One region of the Streptomyces sp. NPDC087901 genome, then DNA from elsewhere that is predicted to be linked to it. Evidence: riboswitches for the same ligand, from Rfam matches in the RefSeq annotation. Region 1 holds a riboswitch; each other region holds the start of a gene.
What was found. Region 1 has a riboswitch for cobalamin ahead of ACIOEW_RS37060 (cobalamin biosynthesis protein). Riboswitches for the same ligand answer to the same signal wherever they lie in the genome.
Positions count from the first base shown of each region.

Region 1 (5,624 bases):
ACCCAGGTGTCACGGGGGCCGGGCACGAACCAGGCGGGCAGACCGCCGAGTTCGCCGGGGATCTCCACCTCGCGGAATTCGAGGCCGAGAGCCGTGGAGGGGTCACCGCTGTGGAGCTCGGGCGTGATGCGGACCTTGGCGCCGGGGCGCAGGGTGCCGCGGTTCACGCGTTCCAGTCGGCGTACGACGGTGTCGGGGGCCTGGTGGGCCTGGTCGATCACCGGGCCCACCACGGCGTGGACGTCGTCGCCCACCAGCCCGTAGGTGCCGGGCCGGAGCGAGGTGAAGGACCGGGTCAGGGTGACCTGCCCGGCCGCGGTCGCATGCACGGTCAGTCTGCGGTCGGCGGGGAGGGGGCGGCCGGACGGCGCCCTGAGGGCGACGTCGCCGGCGTACCGGCCGGCCGCGACCGCTGCCGCACCGACGCCGAGGATGGTGGTGACGGCTGCTGCCGTTGCTGTAGCCAGGCGCACGGCTTCAGCTTCCCGGTCCGCGCCGCGTACGGCCAGCGGGCGGGGGCCGTACGGTGGCCCGCCCCCTCCCCGCACGGTTCTCGCGCGGCCTCCGCCGGGACCCGGCCCGGCGGACGCCCGACTATCTGCCCGGCTGCTGCCCGTACCCCTTCAGCGCTTCCTTGACGTCATTCAGCTGCTCCGGCGTGAGCAGGGCAGGAGTGCGGCCGGGTACGGAGCTTGCGGCGAGCCAGAGGCGGCACAGCCATTCGAGCTGGGCGGTCCGGTCGTACGCCTCGTCGAGGGTGGCGCCGTAGGTGACGGTGCCGTGGTTGCCCAGCAGACAGCCGGTGCGGTCGCGCAGGGCGGCGAGCATGTTTCCGGCCAGTTCGTCGGTGCCGTAGCGGGCGTAGGCGGCGACCCGGACAGGGCCGCCCAGCATCGCGGCGGCGTAGTGGACCGACGGCACCTCGGCGACGAGCGTGGAGACGGCCGTGGCGTGCACCGCGTGGGTGTGCACGACGGCGGCCGCGTCGGTGTTCCGGTACACAGCGAGATGGAGCGGGAGTTCGCTGGTGGGGACCATGTCGCCGAGGACCTGGTTGCCCTCCAGATCGACGGCGACCGGATCCTCGGGGCGGAGCCGGTCGTACGGCACTCCGCTCGGGGTGACCAGCACGGTCGCGCCGACCCGCGCCGAGACGTTGCCCGAGGTCCCCACGACCAGCCCCTCGGAGGCCGTCCTGCGGGCGGTGGCGACGACAGCACCCCAGGCCCGTTCGATCGAATCCCGCCACTCGCTGCTCATACGAAGATCCTTTCAACGGATGAGCGGCCCGCTGCCGCCCCTCCCCCGAAGGCCCGCCCGAACGCCGGATTCCGGGCCCACACCGGCCTGCGCCGGAATCCCACCGTCGCGCGGCGGGCGAAAAGGGCGGCGGGACTCCGGTTGGAGTCACCGCAACGCCCCGCTCAGTTCATCTTCCGTTCACTCGGATTGCCTACGGTCCACGTGCCACTGACGTCGAACGATTGCCTGGGTAAATGGAACACATCACGCTGCTGCTCGCGATTGTGATCGTGACAGCTCTAGTGTTCGATTTCACGAACGGTTTCCACGACACCGCCAACGCGATGGCCACGACCATCTCGACCGGCGCACTCAAACCCAAGACAGCGGTGGCCATGTCCGCCGTTCTCAACCTCGTAGGCGCGTTCCTGTCGGTGGAGGTCGCAAAAACGATCTCCGGCGGGATCATCAACGAAGACGGGCTCAGAACCGAGGTCATCTTCGCGGCGCTCGTCGGCGCCATCCTGTGGAATCTGCTGACCTGGCTGGTCGGCCTGCCGTCCAGCTCCTCCCACGCACTGTTCGGCGGCCTGATCGGCGCCGCGGTGATGTCCGCCGGCTGGTCGTCGGTCGACGGCGGCACCGTCGTCACCAAGGTGCTGCTCCCCGCGGTCGCCGCACCGGTCGTCGCCGGTCTGGCCGCGCTGCTGGCCACCAAGCTGACCTACCGCATCGGCGGGAAGGTCACGGGCGGCGCCCAGGAGAAGGCCACCGCGAAGGGTTACCGCGCCGGCCAGATCGCCTCGGCCGGGCTCGTGTCTCTCGCGCACGGCACCAACGACGCGCAGAAGACCATGGGCATCATCACGCTCGCCCTGGTCACCGGCGGCGTCCTCTCCCCCGGCTCCAACCCGCCGGTCTGGGTCATCGTGTGCGCCGGCCTCGCCATCGCACTCGGCACCTACCTGGGCGGCTGGCGCATCATCCGCACCATGGGCAGCGGCCTGACCGAGCTGAAGCCGCCGCAGGGCTTCGCTGCCCAGACCAGTGCGGCCACCGTCATCCTGGCCTCCTCGCACCTCGGCTTCTCCCTCTCCACCACCCAGTCGTGCTCCGGTGCCGTCATGGGCGCGGGCCTCGGCCGCAAGGGCGGCGTGGTCCGCTGGTCCACCGCCACGCGGATGTTCGTCGCCTGGGGTCTGACCCTGCCGGCCGCAGGTCTGGTCGGCGCGGGCGCGGAGTTCCTCACCAAGCAGGGCACCTGGGGTGTCGTGGTCGTCGCGGCGCTGCTGATCGCGGGCTCCGGTGCGATCTGGATGCTGTCGCGCCGCAAGCCCGTCGGGCACGACGATGTCGCACCCGGCGGCCAGGACGAGGGCGCAGCGGCCGGTGACGACGAGCCCGCGGGCGTCGTCACCACCGCAATCGCGGCCGTCAGCCCGCCGCCCACGGCGGCTGCCATGACCCACGACCTCACGGCCACCATCCCGGCCCCGGCCGGACCGGTCACCGACCCGGCCCGACCCGCCACGGTCTGAAGGACTGTCCCTCAGGGACCCCAAGAGCCTCCGGTAAGGACAGATCCACATGAACATCGACTGGGCAGCCCTCGGCACCGTCTTCGGCGTCTCCCTCGTCGCCACCATCGCGCTGGTGGGCCTCTTCACCCTCGGCATCGTCGGCCTCTCCAAGCAGCCGGAACCGGCCGCACAGGGCGGACCGGCCGGGGGGTCTCTCCTGCTGGCCCGCACCGGCGCGTACGTCTGCTTCGGACTGTGCGCCGCGGCGGTGGCCTACGGCATCTACCTGATCGTCGCCTGAGCCCCACCACTCACTCCCCGCTCCTTCGCATCGGGCCGGACGCACCACGTGTGCGTCCGGCCCGATGTGCGTCTGAGCACACTGCGCCGTCGCAGGTCAACGGCAAGTTGACGGGCGTTCGCGGAGCGTGGTGGACTGCCGGAGCCATTACGGCGACAGCAGAGGAAGCCGGTGCGAATCCGGCGCGGTCCCGCCACTGTCACCGGGGAGCAGCCCCCCACCACGGAAGTCACGGTCCACACGCGGACTGGAAGACCGGGGGAACTGCGGATCCGGAAGCCAGGAGACTCTCGTCGCCGTCACGTCGAACCAGGGCGCGGACCCTGAGTGAGGACATACCGCCATGCCCGGCTGCCGTGCGTCCAGTCCTGTGCTGCTCCTGCCAGCAACTGCCTGTCCAAAGGTCCTTCGAGGCGCAACGGCCGGCTGAACCGTGCGTGCCGATCGCATCTTCGCGTACGGCGCCACGGCCGGTCTGATCGGCGATCTGCTGCTCGGTGACCCCCGCAGGGGACACCCGGTCGCCGCCTTCGGGCGGGCCGCGGCAGGCGTCGAACGCCGTCTGTGGCACGACCACCGCGGCTGGGGCGCACTGCACACCCTGGTCTGCGCCGGAGGCGCCGCCGGGGCTGCCGCGCTGGCCACCCGTGCGCTGCGCCGCCACCCCGCCGCGTCCGTCGCCCTGACCGCCGCCGCCACCTGGTCCGTCGTCGGCGGTACGTCGCTGGGCCGCGAGGCCCGGGCCATCGGCGGCGCGCTCGCCGCCGGGGACATCGGCCTGGCCCGTGAGCGGCTGCCGCATCTGTGCGGCCGCGACCCGCAGTCCCTGGACGGGCCGCAGATCGCCCGCGCCGTCGTGGAGTCCGTCGCGGAGAACACCTCGGACGCCGTCGTCGGCGCCCTGGTGTGGGGGGCGCTGGGAGGGGTCCCCGGACTCGTCGGGTTCCGGGCCGCCAACACGCTCGACGCGATGGTCGGCCACAAATCGCCCCGCTACCGGCGTTACGGCTGGGCCTCGGCCCGCCTCGACGACCTCGCGGGCTGGCCGGGCGCCCGGCTGACGGCCCTGCTCGCCGTGGCCGCCGGGGGGCGGCCACGGGGAGCGGTCCGGGCCTGGCGGGCCGACGCGGCCAAGCACCCGAGCCCCAACGCGGGTCCGGTGGAGGCCTCTTTCGCGGGCGCACTCGGCGTACGGCTCGGCGGGACGCTCGCCTACGGCGGCCGGGTCGAGCACCGCCCCGTACTCAACGGGGCCACCGGCCGGGCGGTGGAGAGCGAGGACATCGAGCGTGCCGTACGACTGTCGCGCCGGGTGAGCGCGCTGGCCCTCGGCGTGAGCGTGGCGGCCCGCCTGGGCGCGGGACTCGCGGCACGACGGATCACGGGGGCCCGTACCGCGGGAACTCGACTCCCGGGGACCCGTACCGCAGGGCCTCGACTCTCAGGACGGAGACCGACATGAGCGGCGGACTGCTGGTCGCCGGGACCACCTCGGACGCGGGCAAGAGCGTCGTCACCGCGGGCATCTGCCGCTGGCTGGTGCGCCGGGGTGTGAAAGTGGCACCGTTCAAGGCACAGAACATGTCGCTCAACTCCTTCGTCACCCGCGAGGGCGCGGAGATCGGCCGCGCCCAGGCGATGCAGGCCCAGGCCGCCCGGGTCGAGCCGACCGCACTGATGAACCCGGTCCTGCTCAAGCCCGGCGGCGACCGCTCCAGCCAGGTCGTCCTGATGGGGCGCGCGGTGGGCGAGATGAGCGCCCGCGGCTACCACGGCGGCCGGCAGGAGCAACTTCTGTCCACCGTCGTGGACTGCCTGGAGCAGCTTCGGGGCACGTATGACGCAGTGATCTGCGAGGGGGCGGGCAGTCCGGCCGAGATCAATCTGCGGCGCACGGACATCGTGAACATGGGCATCGCGCGGGCCGCACGCTTCCCGGTGGTGGTCGTCGGAGACATCGACCGCGGAGGGGTCTTCGCCTCGTTCTTCGGTACGACGGCACTGCTCTCGGCCGAGGACCAGGCGCTGATCGCCGGCTACCTGGTCAACAAGTTCCGCGGTGACGTCTCCCTGCTGGAGCCCGGCCTTGACATGCTGCGCGATCTGACGGGACGGCCGACGTACGGCGTGCTGCCGTTCGCCCACGGCCTCGGCATCGACGAGGAGGACGGCCTGCGGGTGTCGCTGCGCGGCACCGTACGGGAGTCGGTCGTCGCCCCGCCGCACGGCGAGGACATCCTGCGCGTCGCCGTGTGCGCCGTTCCGCTGATGTCCAACTTCACCGATGTGGACGCTCTCGCCGCGGAACCGGGCGTCATCGTGCGGTTCGTGGACCGTGCCGAGGAACTGGCCGACGCCGACCTCGTCATCGTGCCCGGCACCCGCGGCACCGTGAAGGCGCTCTCCTGGCTGCGCGAACGCGGGCTCGCCGACGCGCTGCGGCGGCGCGCCGCCGAGGGCCGTCCGGTCCTCGGCATCTGCGGCGGCTACCAGATCCTCGGCGAGGAGATCGAGGACGACGTCGAGTCGCGCGCAGGGAAGGTCGACGGGCTCGGGCTGCT
Region 1 is NZ_JBIUUC010000019.1:70,936-76,559, reverse strand. Features, by position in the region: gene ACIOEW_RS37080 (hypothetical protein) at 1-473, opposite strand, end outside; gene ACIOEW_RS37075 (class II aldolase/adducin family protein) at 595-1,260, opposite strand; gene ACIOEW_RS37070 (anion permease) at 1,497-2,780, shown strand; gene ACIOEW_RS37065 (hypothetical protein) at 2,830-3,063, shown strand; cobalamin riboswitch at 3,224-3,353, shown strand; gene ACIOEW_RS37060 (cobalamin biosynthesis protein) at 3,497-4,525, shown strand; gene ACIOEW_RS37055 (cobyric acid synthase) at 4,522-5,624, shown strand, end outside.

Region 2 (5,624 bases), on a different contig from region 1:
GCTCCCGGCTACCCCTGGCCCGGGGAGATGGCGGCGGCCACACGCTTCCTCGAGACCTGCGCGGCCACCGGCGACCCCAGTCCGTTCGCGAATTACGGGATACAGCGCCGCGAAGACGGGCTGGTCATCGGCGGAGTCGGCTTTCACGGGGCGCCCGACGAGAAGAGGCACGTCACCATCGGGTACGGACTCGTGGAATCGGCGCGCGGCATGGGGTACGCCTCCGAGGCGCTTCGCGTACTGCTGCGGTTCACCCGCGACCGGGGCGTCGCATGCGTGCACGGGGACACCGATCTCGACAACATCGCCTCCCAGCGCGTCATGACCGCAGTGGGCATGCGCCTCGTGAAGGAGGACGCGTCGCTGAAGCACTACCTCATCGACTGGGACGAACCCGCCGGGCCGGAGTGAGACTCCTCGGTACGCGGCGGAGCCCGCCGGGATCTCCCGGCGGGCTCCGCGCGTGCCGTCGACGCGCTGTACACGTCCTGCCGCACACGTCACGCCGCTCGGGCCCCGGAGTGCGGCCCGGTGGCCGCCCCCGGACTCAGCCTGCGACGGGGGCCGGGCGGTTCGCCTTGCCGTCCTCGGCCGTGACCGCGCGAGGCCCCGGCACCAGCAGCCGTTCGGTGAGGTAGCCGAAGACCAGCCCGAAGGTGGTCCAGAGCGTGACCTGTACCGCGAGTGTGGCCAGCCTGAACTCCCAGAGGAGGGAGGCCGGGAAGTCCTTTCCGACCTCGTTGAACGAGGGCAGGAAGGCGTAGGCGAGCCCGATCACCAGCACATAGCCGGCTGCCGCCGCGATGGTGGCGTTCCAGTTGCCCAGACGCGGAGCGAGCCGCCTGCCGAGGATGACGGCGGCCACGGCCAACAGGATGCTGAGCGCGACCATCAGGAAGAACAACGCGGTGCGCCGGCCGATGGTGTCGGGGTTGCCGACGGCCGGCGGGTTCGCCGGGTACTTCAGGAACGGCACGATGTACACGGTCAGCAGGGCAGCTCCCGCGATCAGCGCAGCCGTCGCCCGGGGGCCGAACCGTCCCAGCCGGCCGAGGGCGTAACAGAAGACGAGCGCGGCGATGCCGCCGACGGCGATACCGAACACGAGCACACCGGTGGCGAGGCCGCCGGTGGCCTGCATGCCCCGGCTGACGAGTTCCTCGCCGCCGCCGTGGTCGTGACTGTGGCTGTGCGCCTCTTCGAGGGCGATGGCCGCGTCAACGCGTGACTCGCCGAGGAAGTACGCCACCGCGAGCGCGAACGCACCCGCGACGAGGCCGGCCAGCATGCCGCGGACCAGCAGAGCTCTGACAGATATGGAGTTCATGAGGGATTCCCCTGGATCAGCCGGATGGATCAGTGGCAGGGGAAACCGAGGAGGTGACGGCCGTCGTGGACCCACTCGTGCACGCCTTCGCCCGAGATGAGCGCGGTGGCGCCCTGCTCGGCCCCGACGAAGTACAGCAGGATCAGCATGACGATGCCGAGGAAGACCGCCCAAGGAGCAATGGCCTTGAGCGAGATGGGGGTGATGGCGGGTGCGACTGTGGCGGGGGCAGCAGTCTGTGCCATGGCAGAACCTCCTGAGGGAACACGCGTCCCGATCGTGGTACCTGAGACGAAGGTGCTGGGTCTGACTTCCCGTACAGGTACGGGTTCACAGTGGCGCGACCGTGCCGGATTCTCACCGGACTTCCGTCACACCCTCGTCGTGTCGTCGCGACCATACCGCCTGGGCGTGACCGCCGCCATGGTGCCCGTGGGTCTGCCTGAAGTCCCCGGATGCCATGGTGTGCTTGGCCACGTGGCCCCAGTTCAGGGAGTTGAGAGCGGGAATGACGGTACGGGTGATGTTGATCTCACCGGGGATGAACGCCGCACTGCGCGAGGCCCGGTTCGCCGGTGACGCACCCCTCGACGACGCCGGACTCGCGCAGGCACGAGCCGCCGCCGCCTCGGTGCCGGCCGCGGACCGGTGGCTGCGGGGGCCGTCCCGGCGCTGCACCGGAACCGCGGAGGCGCTCGGCCTGCGGTCGGCCGCCGAACACGCCTTGCGGGACTGGGAGATGGGCCGCTGGGCCGGTGCACGACTGTCGGAGGTGAGTGCGGGCGAGCCGGATGGGGTGGCGGCCTGGCTGGCGGATCCGTCGGCTGCTCCGCACGGGGGCGAGTCGCTGCTGGAGCTCTGCGCCCGAGTGGGCACATGGCTCGACTCCCTGCACGAAGGTACTGCCGGCCGGGTGCGGGAGATGCCCGAGCCCGGCGCGCACAAGGACGGCCTCGGCCGGGTCCTGGGAGTGGCCGAGCCCGGCGTGGTCCGGGCCGCGGTCGTCCATGCACTGGCCCTCCCGCCGCAGGCGTTCTGGCGGCTGGACGTGGCCCCCCTGACGGTGACGGAGCTCAGCGGCAGGTCGGGGCGGTGGAACCTGCGCTGCGGCCGGCCGCTCGTACCGTAGGCGAGGATCTGACGTCCGCGTCCGGGAGCGGCAGGCACCGCGCGCCAGGCGGCACCCGCCCCGCGGGAGTCCTACCCCGCTCCTCCGTCCCCGCGCGCCGCATTGAGCCTCGCATCCAGGGTGATGGCGGCGTCGATCAGGGCCAGGTGCGTGAACGCCTGCGGGAAGTTGCCCAGTTGACGCCCCGTGAGGGCGATCTCCTCCGAGTACAGGCCCAGATGGTTGGCGTAGGTGAGCATCTTCTCCAGGACCAGCCGGGCCTGGTCGGTGCGTCCGGCCCGGGCCAGGGCGTCGACGTACATGAACGTGCACAGGGAGAAGGTTCCCTCCGAGCCGCGCAGGCCGTCGGGTGAGGCCTCGGGGTTGTAGCGGTAGACAAGGCTGTCGCTCACCAGCTCGTGTTCCATCGCGTCCAGCGTGGTCTTCCACATCGGATCGTCCGGAGTGATGAAGCCGACCGTCGGCATGCGCAGCAGGGACGAGTCGAGCACGTCGTTGCCGTAGTGCTGGACGAAGGCCTGCTTCTTCGGGTCCCAGCCCCGGTTGAGCACCTGCTGGTAGATCGTGTCACGCGCGTCCACCCAGCGGCCGCGGGCCGCGGGGCGGCCGTCGTCGTAGGCGATGCGGACGGCGCGGTCGAAAGCGACCCAGGACATCACGCGGCCGTAGGTGAAGTCCTTCCTGCCGCCACGGGTCTCCCACAGCCCTTCACCGGGCTGGTCCCAGTGATCGACCAGCCAGTCGAGAAGGGTGTGCAGTGCGGTCCAGCCGCGCGTGTCCAGGTGCATTCCGTGCTGGTGCGCGAAGTAGATGCTGTCGAGAGCCTCACCGTAGATGTCCAGCTGCAGCTGGCTCGCCGCTCCGTTGCCGATACGGACCGGGGCGGAGCCCCCATAGCCCTCCCAGTGACCCAAGGTCTCCTCGACGAGGTCGGAGGAGCCGTCGACGCGGTACATGATGTTCAGTGGCCCGGTGCCGCCTTCGTGGCCGGCCTCTTCCTTCACGCGGTCGTGCAGCCAGCTGATGAACGCCCTTGCCTCCTCCCGGAAACCCAGGCCCAGCAATGCGTACACGGAGAACGACGCATCACGGATCCAGGTGAACCGGTAGTCCCAGTTGCGCTCTCCGCCCAGCTGCTCGGGCAGTCCCGCCGTGGGAGCGGCCACCAGGGCGCCGGTGGGCGCGTACGTCATGAGCTTCAGTGTCACGGCCGAACGTTCCACCGCTTCCCGCCACCGCCCCGCATAGGTGGACTGGCCGAGCCAGGAGCGCCAGAACTGGACGGTCTCGTCGAAGAGTTGCTCGAACTCCGCCACGGACACCTCGTGCGGCGGCCCGTCGGGGGACGACTCCAGGACCAGGCCGCGCTGCTGGCCCGCTTGCAGGGTCAGGGTGAAGCGCAGGTCGTTGTCGCCCGAGAGGATGTTCAGCAGCCGCTCGTCCTGCGGCTCGCGGACGGCATGGACCGCGAGGTTCATGTCCTGTGAGGTGAACAGGGCCCCGCGCTCCGTGATGTGCAGCTCGTGCGGTTTACGGCCGTAGTCGAAGCGCGGAGCGATCTCCCCCTCGAACGTCACGGTGCCCCGGACGCAGCGCAGCATGCGGACCAGACGGTGCCTGGCCGTCGCCGCCGTCCCGGTCACCGGCATGAAGTCGACCACCTCACCGGTGCCCGCCTCCGTCATGAAGCGCGTCACCAGGACGGCCGTGTCGGGATGGTAGAGCTGCTTGCTCGTGTAGGCGTCGGCGACCGGCCGGACAGTGAAGTGACCGCCCTTGCCGCGGTCGAGCAGAGCACCGAAGACACTGGGGGAATCGAAGCGCGGACAGCAGAACCAGTCGATCGTCGCGTCAGTGGTCACGAGAGCCGCGGTCTGCAGATCACCGATCAGACCGTGGTTCTCGATCAGGGGATATTCGTCCATTTTGCACCCCTTTCGGCGCCGACTGTCCATCGTATGCCGACGACGACACCCCGTCCTGCCGAGGCAATGAGGCGAGGTGGCGGCGGGTTGCGGGCACCGCACCGGCCGGGCCCGCCGGGACCGTAGGCTCTGCACATGAGGGAAACGCAGGCTGGCGGGGCCGTACGAGGACCGGGGCGGCCGCGCGAGGAACGGGTCACCGGGGCCGTCCTCGACGCGGTCGTCGGACTGGTCACCGAGCAGGGGATCGGGGCGGTCACGATGGACGTCGTCGCGGCCCGCGCCGGGGTGAGCAAGCCGGCCATCTACCGGCGGTGGCCCACTAAGCAGGATCTGATCATCGCCGCGGCGGAAACACGCATCGGCGTCCTTTCGGTGCCCGATCTGGGCGACTTCCGCGCCGAGCTCCGCTTCGTGCTGACCGCACGCCTGGAGGCGTACCGGCTACCTGGTTCGGACCGGCTGCTCGCGGGCCTCATCGGGGCCTCGGCCGATGCGGGAGCGGTGCGGAGTCAGTACGCGGAGTACACCGAGCGGATCACGAGCGAGACGAGGCGCATCCTCGAAAGGGGGATCGCCCGCGGGGACGTCGCCCCCGACACCGACGTCCGGGCCGCCGCCACCCTGGTGGCCGCACCCCTGGTCTTCCGGCTGATCGGCGAGCTGGAACTGCCCGACGCGCACTTCGTGGAATCGCTGGTCACCCTCGTCTCCCAGGCGGTCGGCGCGGGCGCCTGACGGCGTCCGGCCTCGGCTTCTCCGGCTCCGGCTCCGGCTCCGAATATTCATGCCCCACGCGCCTTGCCTCCCCATGCCCCAATAACGATACTTCCAGTAACGATTTTCTGGACCCTCGTTGTGGAGGACTCATGGACAGCGCCGTCACCACCCCCGCCCCCGCCCTCGACAAGCCGCTGATGCACTACGGGAAGCGCACGCTCGACCGCATGGCACCGGGCGCGGAGCAGCCCGGCTACCGGCTTCTGGATGTCCGCCCGCTCACACCGCACATCGGCGCCGAGATCGGCGGTGTCGACCTTGCCCGTGCGATCGGCGAGGAGCTCGCGAAGGAGATCCGGCTGGCTCTGCTGGAGTGGAAGGTGCTCTTCTTCCGTGATCAGCACGCCTTCGACCCGCAGGCGCAACTGACGTTCTCCGCCCTGTGGGGCGCACCGGAGCCCAACCCGTTCTTCCCCAAGGGCGACTCGGTCGGCGTCTCCCGCCTGGCCAAGGACGCCATGAC
Region 2 is NZ_JBIUUC010000009.1:216,345-221,968, forward strand. Features, by position in the region: gene ACIOEW_RS26580 (GNAT family N-acetyltransferase) at 1-411, shown strand, start outside; gene ACIOEW_RS26585 (CbtA family protein) at 548-1,327, opposite strand; gene ACIOEW_RS26590 (CbtB-domain containing protein) at 1,357-1,572, opposite strand; adenosylcobalamin (AdoCbl) riboswitch at 1,618-1,711, opposite strand; gene ACIOEW_RS26595 (histidine phosphatase family protein) at 1,836-2,456, shown strand; gene ACIOEW_RS26600 (glycoside hydrolase family 15 protein) at 2,528-4,411, opposite strand; gene ACIOEW_RS26605 (TetR/AcrR family transcriptional regulator) at 4,517-5,119, shown strand; gene ACIOEW_RS26610 (TauD/TfdA dioxygenase family protein) at 5,251-5,624, shown strand, end outside.
Region 2: linked by a shared signal. The riboswitch ahead of ACIOEW_RS26590 (CbtB-domain containing protein) and the one ahead of ACIOEW_RS37060 (cobalamin biosynthesis protein) in region 1 are both predicted to bind cobalamin.

Region 3 (5,624 bases), on a different contig from region 1:
CAGGTTCAGCGACTGGCTCTGGTCGAGGAACGGCGTACGGGCCGCCGCCATGTCGATGAGTCCGCGCTGCGGGATCTCCCACGCCGTGCGGTACAACGCCCGCACCTCCTCGGGGATCCAGGCGAAGCCCTGCACCGAGCCGCTCGCCTCGCGCAGCGCCTCACGGGTCCGCGCGTCCCACACGCCGAGCTTCTTCAGCTCGTCCACCAGATACGCGTTGACCTGGAGGAACTCACCGCTGAGCGTCTCGCGCTTGAAGAGGTTGGAGACCTGCGGCTCGATGCACTCGTACACGCCCGCGATCGAGGCGATCGTCGCCGTCGGCGCGATGGCCAGGAGCAGCGAGTTGCGCATACCGGTCCTCGCGACCCGGGCGCGCAGGGCGTCCCAGCGCTCCGGCCAGTTCAGCTCGGTGTCGTAGTGGTCCGGGTGCAGCACACCGCGGGCGGCACGCGTCTCGGACCAGGCGGGCAGCGGGCCCGAGCGCTCGGCGAGGTCGCAGGACGCCTCGTACGCCGCGAGCATGATCCGCTCGGAGATCTTCGTCGACAGGGCGCGGGCCTCGGGGGAGTCGAACGGCAGCCGCAGCTGGAAGAAGACGTCCTGGAGGCCCATCGCGCCCAGACCCACCGGACGCCAGCGGGCGTTGGACCGGCCGGCCTGCTCGGTCGGGTAGAAGTTGATGTCCACGACCCGGTCGAGGAAGGTCACGGCCGTACGCACGGTGGCGTCCAGGCGCTCCCAGTCGATCGTGCCGTCGGCGACGAACGCGCCGAGGTTGACCGAGCCGAGGTTGCAGACGGCCGTCTCGCCGTCGTCTGTGACTTCGAGGATCTCGGTGCACAGGTTCGAGGAGTGCACGACCCGGCCCGGCTCGGCGGTCTGGTTCGCGGTCCGGTTGGAGGCGTCCTTGAACGTCATCCAGCCCTGGCCGGTCTGGGCGAGGGTCCGCATCATGCGGCCGTAGAGCTCACGGGCCGGCATGGTCTTGCGGGCCAGGCCCTTGGCCTCGGCCGCGCGGTAGGCGGCGTCGAACTCGTCGCCCCACAGGTCGACCAGCTCGGGCACGTCGGCCGGGGAGAACAGCGACCAGGTGCCGTCCGTGTCCACCCGGCGCATGAACTCGTCGGGGATCCAGTGCGCCAGGTTGAGGTTGTGCGTACGCCGCTGGTCCTCGCCCGTGTTGTCGCGCAGCTCCAGGAACTCCTCGATGTCCGCGTGCCACGTCTCCAGGTAGACGGCGGCGGCACCCTTGCGCCGGCCACCCTGGTTGACCGCGGCGACGGAGGCGTCGAGCGTCTTCAGGAACGGGACGATGCCGTTGGAGTGCCCGTTGGTGCCACGGATCAGCGAACCGCGGGCACGGATGCGGGAGTACGAGAGGCCGATGCCGCCCGCGTGCTTGGAGAGGCGCGCCACCTGGTGGTAGCGGTCGTAGATCGAGTCCAGCTCGTCCAGCGGCGAGTCCAGCAGATAGCAGGAGGACATCTGCGGGTGCCGGGTACCGGAGTTGAAGAGGGTGGGGGAGGAGGGCAGGTAGTCCAGCCGGCTCATCAGGCCGTACAGCGCGGCGACCTCGTCCAGGGCGCGCTCGGAGGTGTCCTCGGCGAGCCCGGAGGCGACGCGCAGCATGAAGTGCTGCGGCGTCTCGATGACCTGCCGGGTGAGCGGGTGGCGCAGCAGATAGCGGCTGTGCAGGGTGCGCAGGCCGAAGTAGCCGAAGCGGTCGTCGGCGCCGGCAGTGAGCGACTGACCGACCAGCGCGTCCAGGGCGGCCGCGTGGAGCGTCACGAACTCGGCCGTGCGGTCCGCGATCAGGCCCTCACGGTGCCCGACGGCGACCGATGCGGAGAACGACGTCGCGCCCTGCCCGGCCGCCTCGTCCGCGATGGTGCGGGTGAGGAGACGGGCGGCGAGCCGGGAGTAGGCGGGGTCCTCGGAGATCAGGCCCGCGGCGGCCTCGGTGGCCAGCGAGCGCAGCTCCGCCTCGTCCGACCGGGCGTTGCGGCCGCGCAGTGCGGCGGCGGCGACGCGTCCGGGGTCGGTGTCGGGCAGATCGGCGGTGAGGTCGGTCAGGGTCCGCAGCAGTGCGGTTCCCGGCCCGTCCTTCGCGGGTCCGCCGGACCGGACCGTTTCGGCCTCGGCTGCTTCGGACTCGGCCGCTGAAACCGGATCGGCTGGCGCGATGGTCACGCGGTGCTCTCCCTCGCTCGGCTCGGGGCCTTCGGGGAGCGGGGGCAGCCGGGCGGAGCGGGACCCGGCAGGGCAGCGCTCCGTGCGGCGTCCACCGGCCCATCCACGAGGCCCGGACGTCTGGGCATCCGGATCGGTCGAGCCGGATGCGCTGTCGGCAGGACCTCGGACTAGGGAGTGCACAAAAGCACACCGAACACACCGTTGCGGGACAGTTCCGGATTCGCACCGGATTTCCCTGCGGCGACAGCGAGCACGAGCATACATGTGGGGGCTGCCGGATGCGGCAGCCCCCACATGTTGTGTCGTACGAGATCTTGGTGCGCCCTTACGGCAGGGGCCGGAGGTCCAGACGGTACGTCAGCAGCTTGAGGTCGGCGATGGGATTCCAGTCCCTATCGGGCGTCCGTACGAAGCCGAGGCGCCCGTAGATCCTATGGGCTCCGTGCATGGCCGGCTGCGTCGACAGGACGAGCCCCGTGACCCCCGCGGTGCCCCGTGCGCGGTCGATACAGGCCCGTACGAGGGCCTCGCCGGCCCCGGCGCCACGGGCCTCGCGGGAGACCGCCAGCATCCGGAACTCGGCCTCGTCCGCGGCCGCGATGTCGGCCCACGGGTTGCCCGGCCGGGCGTAGGTGACCCCGCCCAGGACGCGGCCCCGCGCGTCGGCGGCCACCAGCACCTCGGCCTCGGCGGCCCGGCGGGGTACGTCGCGCAGCTGTACCAGATACGGATCGTCGGCGCCGTAGTCCAGGAGCCCGTCGCCGAGATAGGCCTCGGCGGTGATCTCGCCGAGGAGCGTGTGCTCGGCGGGCTCGACCGGCCGGATAGCTATGTCCATGGGCGGAAGTCTGCCGTACGGGCGGGCCGTGGCCGCAAGCGATTTCCGCGGCCCGCGTGAACGGGCCGCCGCACCCCTCCCAGGAGGCGTGCGGCGGCCCGTTCACGTGCGTGGCGGTCAGTGGCCGCCCGGCGCGCCGGCGGTGGCCGGCGGGAGCTCCGTCTTCACGCCCGGGTCGCCCGAGTCCGCGGTGTAGTCGCCCGGGGAGGTCTCGTCGATCCCGGCGGGCGCCTTCACGGCGTTCAGGACGAACGTGAGGACGACGACCACCACGACGTTCAGCACGAAGGCCGTCAGGCCGATGTAGCCGATCTCGCCGAGGCCGGGGATCTCCTTGGAGGACCCGCCGAAGTGCTTCTGGGTCGGACTGGCGACCCCGTACGCGGCGGCCGTTCCGTAGATCATGCCGACCGCCCAGCCCGCGAGGAGCGCCCAGCGGTGGAACCACCGGGTGAACAGCCCGCCGACCAGGGCCGGCATCGTCTGGAGGATCCAGATTCCGCCGAGCAGCTGGAAGTTGATCGCGACCGTCTTGTCCATCGTGAGGACGAAGGCGAGCGCGCCGACCTTCACCAGCAGCGACACCAGCTTGGAGACCTTGGTCTCCTGCGCGGGTGTCGCGTCGGGCTTCAGGAAGTCCTTGTAGATGTTGCGGGTGAACAGGTTCGCCGCGGCGATGGACATGATCGCGGCGGGCACCAGGGCGCCGATGCCGATGGCGGCGAACGCGACTCCCGCGAACCAGTCGGGGAACATGTTCTCGAACAGCTGCGGGATCGCCAGCTGGCCGTTGTCCACCTTGACTCCGGCGGCGATCGCCATGAAGCCGAGCAGCGCGAGCAGGCCGAGCATCAGCGAGTACAGCGGCAGGATCGTCGTGTTGCGGCGGATCACCTCACGGCTGCGGCTGGAGAGCGTCGCCGTGATCGAGTGCGGGTACATGAAGAGCGCCAGTGCCGAGCCCAGGGCCAGGGTGGCGTAACCCCACTGGCCCGCCGCTCCGGGCGCGAGTCCGGCCACCGGTTTGCCGGCCGCCTCGTTCTTCGCCGAGAACGCCTCGCCCGCCTTGGCGAAGATGTCGTCGAAGCCGCCGAGCTTGATCGGGATGTAGATGATCGCCACGACGATGACCAGGTAGATCAGGCCGTCCTTGACGAACGCGATCAGCGCCGGGGCGCGCAGGCCGGAGGAGTACGTGTACGCGGCGAGTACCGCGAACGCGATCAGCAGCGGAAGGTCCTTGATGAACCAGTGGGTGTTCTCGCCACCGCCGACGCCCATCACATCCAGAACCGCCTGGATGCCGACGAGTTGGAGCGCGATGTACGGCATCGTGGCGAGGATGCCGGTGACGGCGACCGCCAGCGAGAGCCCCTTGGAGCCGAAGCGGCCGCGGACGAAGTCCGAGGTGGTGACGTAGCCGTGCTTGTGCGACACCGACCACAGACGCGGCAGGAAGGTGAAGATCAGCGGGTACACCAGGATGGTGTAGGGCACCGCGAAGAAGCCGGCCGCGCCCGCCGCGTAGATCGCCGCAGGAACGGCGACGAAGGTGTACGCGGTGTAGAGGTCGCCGCCGAGCAGGAACCAGGTGACCCAGGTGCCGAACGACCGTCCGCCCAGCCCCCATTCGTCGAGGCTGGCCTCGTTCTCGGCCTTGCGCCACCGGGCGGCCATGAAGCCGACGACCGTGACGGCCAGGAAGAAGAAGATGAAGACGCCGAGTGCGACGCCGTTCACGCCGTCCTTCATGCTGACGCACCCCCCTTGCGGGCGCGCTGGTCACGCTGCCACAGCTTGTACGCGAGCATCGTGAGCGCCGTGGAGATCAGCACCCAGAGCATCTGGTACCAGTAGAAGAACGGGATTCCGATGAAGGTCGGATCGACCTTGGCGTACGAACTCACCCAGAGCATCGCCACGAACGGCGCGATGAGACAGAGGGCGATGACCACCCTCATGGGTGTGACTGTGGGTGGTTTTCCTTCTGGTTCTTCCGGCATGGCGGCGACCCCGTCCCCTCGCTGAGCACCTGGTGTAATGCGCAGGAAATCTAGGCGAGGGTTCCGCCCACCGTCACCCCCTGTCCGCATTGCGGTCCGACAACGGTCCTTCGGTATCGCACAGTTGGTCGGAATGGCCTCAAACGTCGGGGTGTTGGTCCAGGCCAATTGGCGGGCGGGAGGCTCACAGGGCAGCGAACAGCCCCCGTGGGAACGGTTCCACGAGGGCTGTGCGGGAGAACGGTGACGCGGACGGATCAGTCCAGCGGCCGCTTCAGGCGGGCCACGAACTTGTAGCGGTCGCCCCGGTAGACCGAGCGCACCCATTCGACCGGCTCGCCCTGTCCGTCCAGCGAGTGCCGGGACAGCATGAGCATCGGCAGGCCCACGTCCGTACCGAGCAGACCGGCCTCGCGCGGGGTGGCCAGGGAGGTCTCGATGGTCTCCTCGGCCTCGGCCAGCCGTACGTCGTACACCTCGGCCAGGGCCGTGTAGAGGGACGTGTACTTCACCAGCGAACGCCGCAGCGCGGGAAAGCGTTTGGCCGAGAGGTGGGTGGTCTCGATCGCCATCGGCTCACCGCTCGC
Region 3 is NZ_JBIUUC010000008.1:272,050-277,673, reverse strand. Features, by position in the region: gene ACIOEW_RS25075 (ribonucleoside-diphosphate reductase subunit alpha) at 1-2,193, opposite strand, end outside; cobalamin riboswitch at 2,332-2,469, opposite strand; gene ACIOEW_RS25070 (GNAT family N-acetyltransferase) at 2,522-3,034, opposite strand; gene mctP (monocarboxylate uptake permease MctP) at 3,152-4,786, opposite strand; gene ACIOEW_RS25060 (DUF3311 domain-containing protein) at 4,783-5,037, opposite strand; gene ACIOEW_RS25055 (GntR family transcriptional regulator) at 5,295-5,624, opposite strand, start outside.
Region 3: linked by a shared signal. The riboswitch ahead of ACIOEW_RS25075 (ribonucleoside-diphosphate reductase subunit alpha) and the one ahead of ACIOEW_RS37060 (cobalamin biosynthesis protein) in region 1 are both predicted to bind cobalamin.

Region 4 (5,624 bases), on a different contig from region 1:
AGCCGGCCGCGTCCCGTACGGCCCCGATGCCGCCGCTCCACATCGCCATGACCCGGGTCGCGGCCCGGCCACTGCCGGTGAGCCAGGCCGCGAGCGCCACCACCGCACCGACGGTCACCACCAGCCGGACCCCGGCGCGCAGATATCCCGCCAGCGCGTCGAAGACCGCACCCGCGGCCGGCTGCGAGAAGTCGGAGGGAAGACTGTCGAGATAGAAAGCGCGCCCCGCCCACAGGCCGAGCCCGAGCAGGGCGGCACCCGCAGCTACGGCGAGTGCGGCGGTGACCAGGGCCCGTCGCCGGCGCACCGCGAGCAGTACCCCGCCCGCTGCCACCACCAGCGTGAACACGGGAAGCCAGAATCCGAGGAGTTCGAGCGCCCGGAACGCCTGCTTGGCCTTGCCGACCGAGTCGGAGGTCAGGACCGTGAAGTTGGTGTGGATCTCCGGGATCTTCTCGGCGACCGTCAGACCGCGGTCGACGAGGCGCTGCTTCACCCGGTCGATGACCGGGGCGAGGTCCAGGGTGACGGTGTCGTCGGTCAGCTTCACCGCGCCGCCGCCCTCACCCGTCAGCGCCTTCACGACGGAGACGTGCGCCTGCCGGTTGAGGTCACTCCACAGCCGCTCGAAGGCGTCGCTGGTCACGAACTTCTCGACGGTTCCGTGCACGAAGTTCGTGACACCCGTGGTCAGCGGGCCGCCGAGCTTCTCGAGGGCCTTGTCGACGACCGGCCGGTCGGCGGGGGCCACGTCCGCCAGCAGCGCGTCGATGTCCAGGTGGGTCATGACGGCGGCGGTGACGCGGTCGGTCACCGCCGCCTGCACGTCGGGGTCGGAGGCCAGCGGATCCATCATCGCCACATAGCGGTCCGTGTCCCCGGCGACGTCGCTCGCCCAGCTCGACACGATGCTGAGCGGTGTCAGTACGGCCGCCACCAGGATCAGCAGGACCGCGAAGAACGAACGGAGCCGCAGCCCGTGCCGGGCCGGGGCACGGGCCTCCAGCTGGGCCACCCGTACCCGAAGGGCTTCCAGTTCGGCGTGCTCGTCCGGTGCGGCCGACTGACCGGGGTCCCGTTCCATGACCCAAGGGGATGTCCTGGCCGCCCGCACAGCGCGGTGGGTTGCTGCATACAGGTGACGGATGGCGGCCGGTACGGTGTCCTCCGGGCCCCGCCGGGCAGGGGCGAGCTGTCTCGGACCCCGGCTGTGGGGGTGTCCTGGACGTTTCCTGATCGTTTGTTCTTTTATGACCACTATTTTCGACAACGCTGGCCCCTCGGGAGCCGGAACCGGGCCGGTCGCCGACCTGCTCAGCACAGCGCTCCTCGGTCCGGACGCCCGCCGCGAGCACGGCTTCTGGCGCCGGCTCGTCACCACAGAACCGTTCCGCCTGCCCCTCTGGCCGCCTCCCGGTCCTACCCCCGACGAGAGGCTCGCCCTCGCCCACGCACGGCTGCGCACGCTCAACAGCGCGCTGGACAGCGCCGCCAGGCCGGCCTCCGATCCGCGAGCCCTGGCCGCCATGCACGAATGGCTCGCCCCTGTGGACCCGGCCCTCACCACCGTTGCGGGCATTCACTACAACCTTTTCCTCGGCAGCCTTCTGGACCACGACGCCGACAGCACCCGCGATCTGTCGGACTTCCTCCGGCTGCGACGGATCGGCACGTTCCTCTGTACGGAGGTGGCGCACGGCAACGACGCCGCCGCCGTCGAGACCACCGCCACCTACGACCCCGCCCGGGACGGGTTCGTGCTCCACACCCCGCACGCCGGTGCACAGAAGTTCATGCCCAACACCAGTCCGGCCGGCGGCCCCAAGTCGGGGCTCGTCGCCGCCCGGCTGATCGTCGGGGGTGCCGATCACGGAGTCTTCCTGCTGCTGGTGCCGCTCACCGACGCGTCCCGGGCCCTGCCAGGGGTGCGGGTGCGCCGGCTTCCCGCACGGATGGGCAGTCCCGTCGACCACTGTCTGACCTCCTTCGACCAGGTCCTCGTAGGGCGAGGGGCGCTGCTCGGCGGCGTGCAGGGGCGGGTCGGCGAGGACGGGGTGTTCCGCAGCGACACCGAGGGGCGAAGGCGCCGCTTTCTCGCGTCGATCGGACGGGTCACCGCGGGCCGGATCTGCATGAGCGCCAGCGCGGTGGGGTCCGCACGCGCCACGCTGGCCGTCGCCGTCCGCTACGGCGGCCACCGTTTCGTCTCGGGTGGCCGCCCTTCGCCGCCCGTCCCGGTGATCGCGCACCGCAGCCACCACGGGCCGCTCGCCGAGGCCATGGCCACCGTCTTCGCGATGAGCCTGCTGCACCGGCGGGTCCTCGACCGCTGGGAGGCGGCGGCGGCAGGACCGCCGGCGGGCCGGGAGGAGGCCGAGCGGCTGGTCGACGTGGCCAAGGGGTGGATCACGTGGCAGGCCCGGTCCGTCATCGTCGAATGCCGGGAGAGGTGCGGAGCCCAGGGGCTGCTGGAGAACAACGGGATGAGCGAACTCGTCACCGGCGTCGAGGGCGCCATCACCGCCGAGGGCGACAACCTGGCCATCCACTCCAGGGCGGCCGCCGGCCTGCTCTTCGAGGCCGCACGGGACCCGGACGAAGGGCCGGCGGCCGCTCCGCCGGGCGGCGACCTCACCGACCTGCGCTTCCTCGGCCGGCTTCTGGACCAGGTGGAGCGCATCTGGTTCGCCCGGGCGGCCGCACGGATGGCGCGGGTACCGCACGGCGACCCGCTGGAGCGCTGGAACGCGGCATCCGGGACCGCTCTGCGGGGGGTCGAGGCCCATGCGTACCGGCAGGCGGCCCACGCGTACGAGCACGCGCTCACGGCTCTGCCCGGCGGCGAGGCCCGCGAGCGGCTGGGCGAACTGGCCCGGCTGTTCGCGCTGCGCTGGGTCGCGCGCAACAGCGGGGATCTGCTGGCCGCCGGCCACCTGACCGCCGGTCAGGTCGAGGGACTGACCGATGTCACCGAGCAGCTCATCGCCGTCGTGAGCGGTCATCTGCCGGAACTCGCCGAGTCCTTCGCGCTGCCCGGTGAACTGCTCGCCGACTGGCCCATCGCGGGAGCCCGTTACACGGACGCGTACGACGACCCGGGCGCCTCCTGGCACACTGCCGCGGACCGGGAACCTGCCGGGGGCGCGCGATGACGGGCACACCGCAGCAGGGAGCCGCAGCGCTGCCGCACAGGGCGGCGGAAGCGGTCCGGTGCCTGGGCGTCCGCGTCGTCCTGCTGGGATTCTGGGGGACCGCAGCGCTGCTCTCACGGTGGGGCGAGAGGGCGCGCACGCACGGTGGCGAATCGGTTCACCGCAAGGCGTGACCGGAGCGAGGCCGTCCGGACGCCCGGGCCTCGTCCGGACGCTCGGGCGCCGTAGGGGCGCTCGGGTGTCGTCCGGGCAGTCGGGCGTCGGGGCGGTGCGCGGCACGCCGCACCGCCCCGACGCCCCGTCCGCCCCACCGCTCGTACCCGGGCGCACCGCCGCTGAGCTGCGCAGAGGCTCGTGGTAGCGTGCCGAGAGCCAGTCGAACTCCACGTAGGGGTCAGGGAATCCGGTGCGAATCCGGAACTGACGCGCAGCGGTGAGGGGGACGGGCGGGGCCACAGCCACTGGGAGACCCACGGTTTCCCGGGAAGGCGTCCCGTCCGCGTGAACCCGAGTCCGAAGACCTGCTGGCACCCGCGGTCCGGGACCGGATCGCGGAACTCCGTACACCGGGCCCCGCGCATGGGCCCAGAGACGCCGAGGTACTTCGTGCCGCCCATAGCTGGCCCCGCCCGCACCGCTGCCCTGCTCACTGCTGCCCTGATCCTGCTGACCGCCTGCGGCGGCGGCAAGGACAGTACCGCCGCCAAGGTCCAGGGAGCCGACGGCTATCCGGTGACCCTGAAGAACTGCGGACGGACCGTCACCGTGGACGCCGCCCCGAAGCGTGCCGTGCCGGTCGACCAGGGATCGGCCGAGATCCTGCTCTCGCTCGGCCTCGCCGACCGGCTCGCCGCCACCGCCACCTGGACCGACCCGGTGTTGAAGGGCTTGGAGAAGGCCAACGCAGGCATTCCGAGGATCTCCGACAACCGGCCTTCGTCGGAGAAGGTCCTGGATCAGGAGCCCGACTTCGTCAGCGCATCCTTCGAGTCGACGCTCGCCAAGGGCGGTGTCGCCCCACGGGAGCAGTTCGAGAAGCTCGGTGTCCCCACCTACGTCTCGCCCGCCGACTGCACCGCCAAGGACAACAGCAAGGACGGTGACGGTGTCCGCACCGGCGCCCTGACCATGGACAGCGTCTACGGCGAAGTGCGGGACCTGGCCAAGGTGTTCGGCGTTCCGGAGCGCGGCGAGAAACTCGTTGCGGAGCTGCGTGCCCGGGTGCGCAAGGCGACCGGAGGGATCGACGCCTCCGGCGCCTCCCTGATGTACTGGTTCGCCAACTCCGAGGCCCCCTACCTGGCCGGCTGCTGCGGAGCACCCGGAATCATCACCCGGGAGATCGGCGCGGAGAACGCCTTCGACGACACCCACGAGGAATGGCCCCAGATCAACTGGGAGACCGTCGCCGACCGCAACCCGGACGTGCTGGTCATCGGCGACCTGACGCGCAAGTCGCAGACCGCCGAGAGCGCCGCGAAGAAGATCGCCTTCCTGGAGTCCAACCCCGCCACGAAGAACATGGACGCCGTCCGGCACAAGCGTTACGTGCTGCTCAGCGGCCAGGCCATGAACCCGACCATCCGGACCGTCGAGGGTGTGGAGCGCGTGGCCGCCGGCCTGCGTACCTTCGGGCTCGCGGGGTGACGGACACCGAACAGGCGGCGGCACCGCGCGAGGACGCGAGTGTGCACGCCCGGCCTGACCTCAGGGGTGTCCGGGGCCTCAGGGGCTTCTGGGGTGTCCGGGGCGGACTCCTGTGGGCCGGCGGGCTCCTGCTGCTCGTCCTGTCCGTCGCCGTCGCCGTCACCATCGGCCCGGCCCGGATCTCCGTCGCCGACGTCTGGGCCACGGTCGCCTCCCACCTCGGTGCCGGTGAGTCGCGGCTCAGCCCCATCCGCGACGGCATCATCTGGAACCTGCGTATGCCGCGCACCCTGCTCGCCGCCGTCTGCGGCGCGGGGCTCGCGGTCTGCGGAACCGTCATGCAGTCGCTGCTGCGCAACCCGCTCGCCGACCCGTTCGTCCTCGGAGTCTCCTCCGGGGCCTCGACCGGCGCGGTCGTCGTCGTCGTTCTCGGCGTCGGCGGGGGAGCGGTCTCCCTGTCGGCCGGGGCGTTCATCGGGGCGCTCTGCTCCTTCGCCCTCGTCATGCTGCTCAGCCACACCCTCGGCGGCAGCACCGACCGTGTCGTGCTGTCCGGGGTCGCGGCCATGCAGCTATTCTCCGCGCTCACCTCCTTCGTCGTGATGACCGCCGCCGACGCCGAGCAGACCCGCGGGGTGCTGTTCTGGCTGCTGGGCTCACTCGGGGGCGTCGGCTGGAGCGATGTGTGGATCTGCTCCGCCGTGCTCGCCGTGACGCTGCTGATCTGCCTCGGCCACGCCCGTACGCTCGACGCCTTCGCCTTCGGTCAGGACGCGGCGGCCACCCTCGGCGTCCACGTCGGCCGTACCAGGATCGTCCTGTTGT
Region 4 is NZ_JBIUUC010000005.1:353,600-359,223, reverse strand. Features, by position in the region: gene ACIOEW_RS18800 (hypothetical protein) at 1-1,084, opposite strand, end outside; gene ACIOEW_RS18795 (acyl-CoA dehydrogenase) at 1,251-3,152, shown strand; gene ACIOEW_RS18790 (hypothetical protein) at 3,149-3,325, shown strand; cobalamin riboswitch at 3,509-3,696, shown strand; gene ACIOEW_RS18785 (ABC transporter substrate-binding protein) at 3,759-4,799, shown strand; gene ACIOEW_RS18780 (FecCD family ABC transporter permease) at 4,841-5,624, shown strand, end outside.
Region 4: linked by a shared signal. The riboswitch ahead of ACIOEW_RS18785 (ABC transporter substrate-binding protein) and the one ahead of ACIOEW_RS37060 (cobalamin biosynthesis protein) in region 1 are both predicted to bind cobalamin.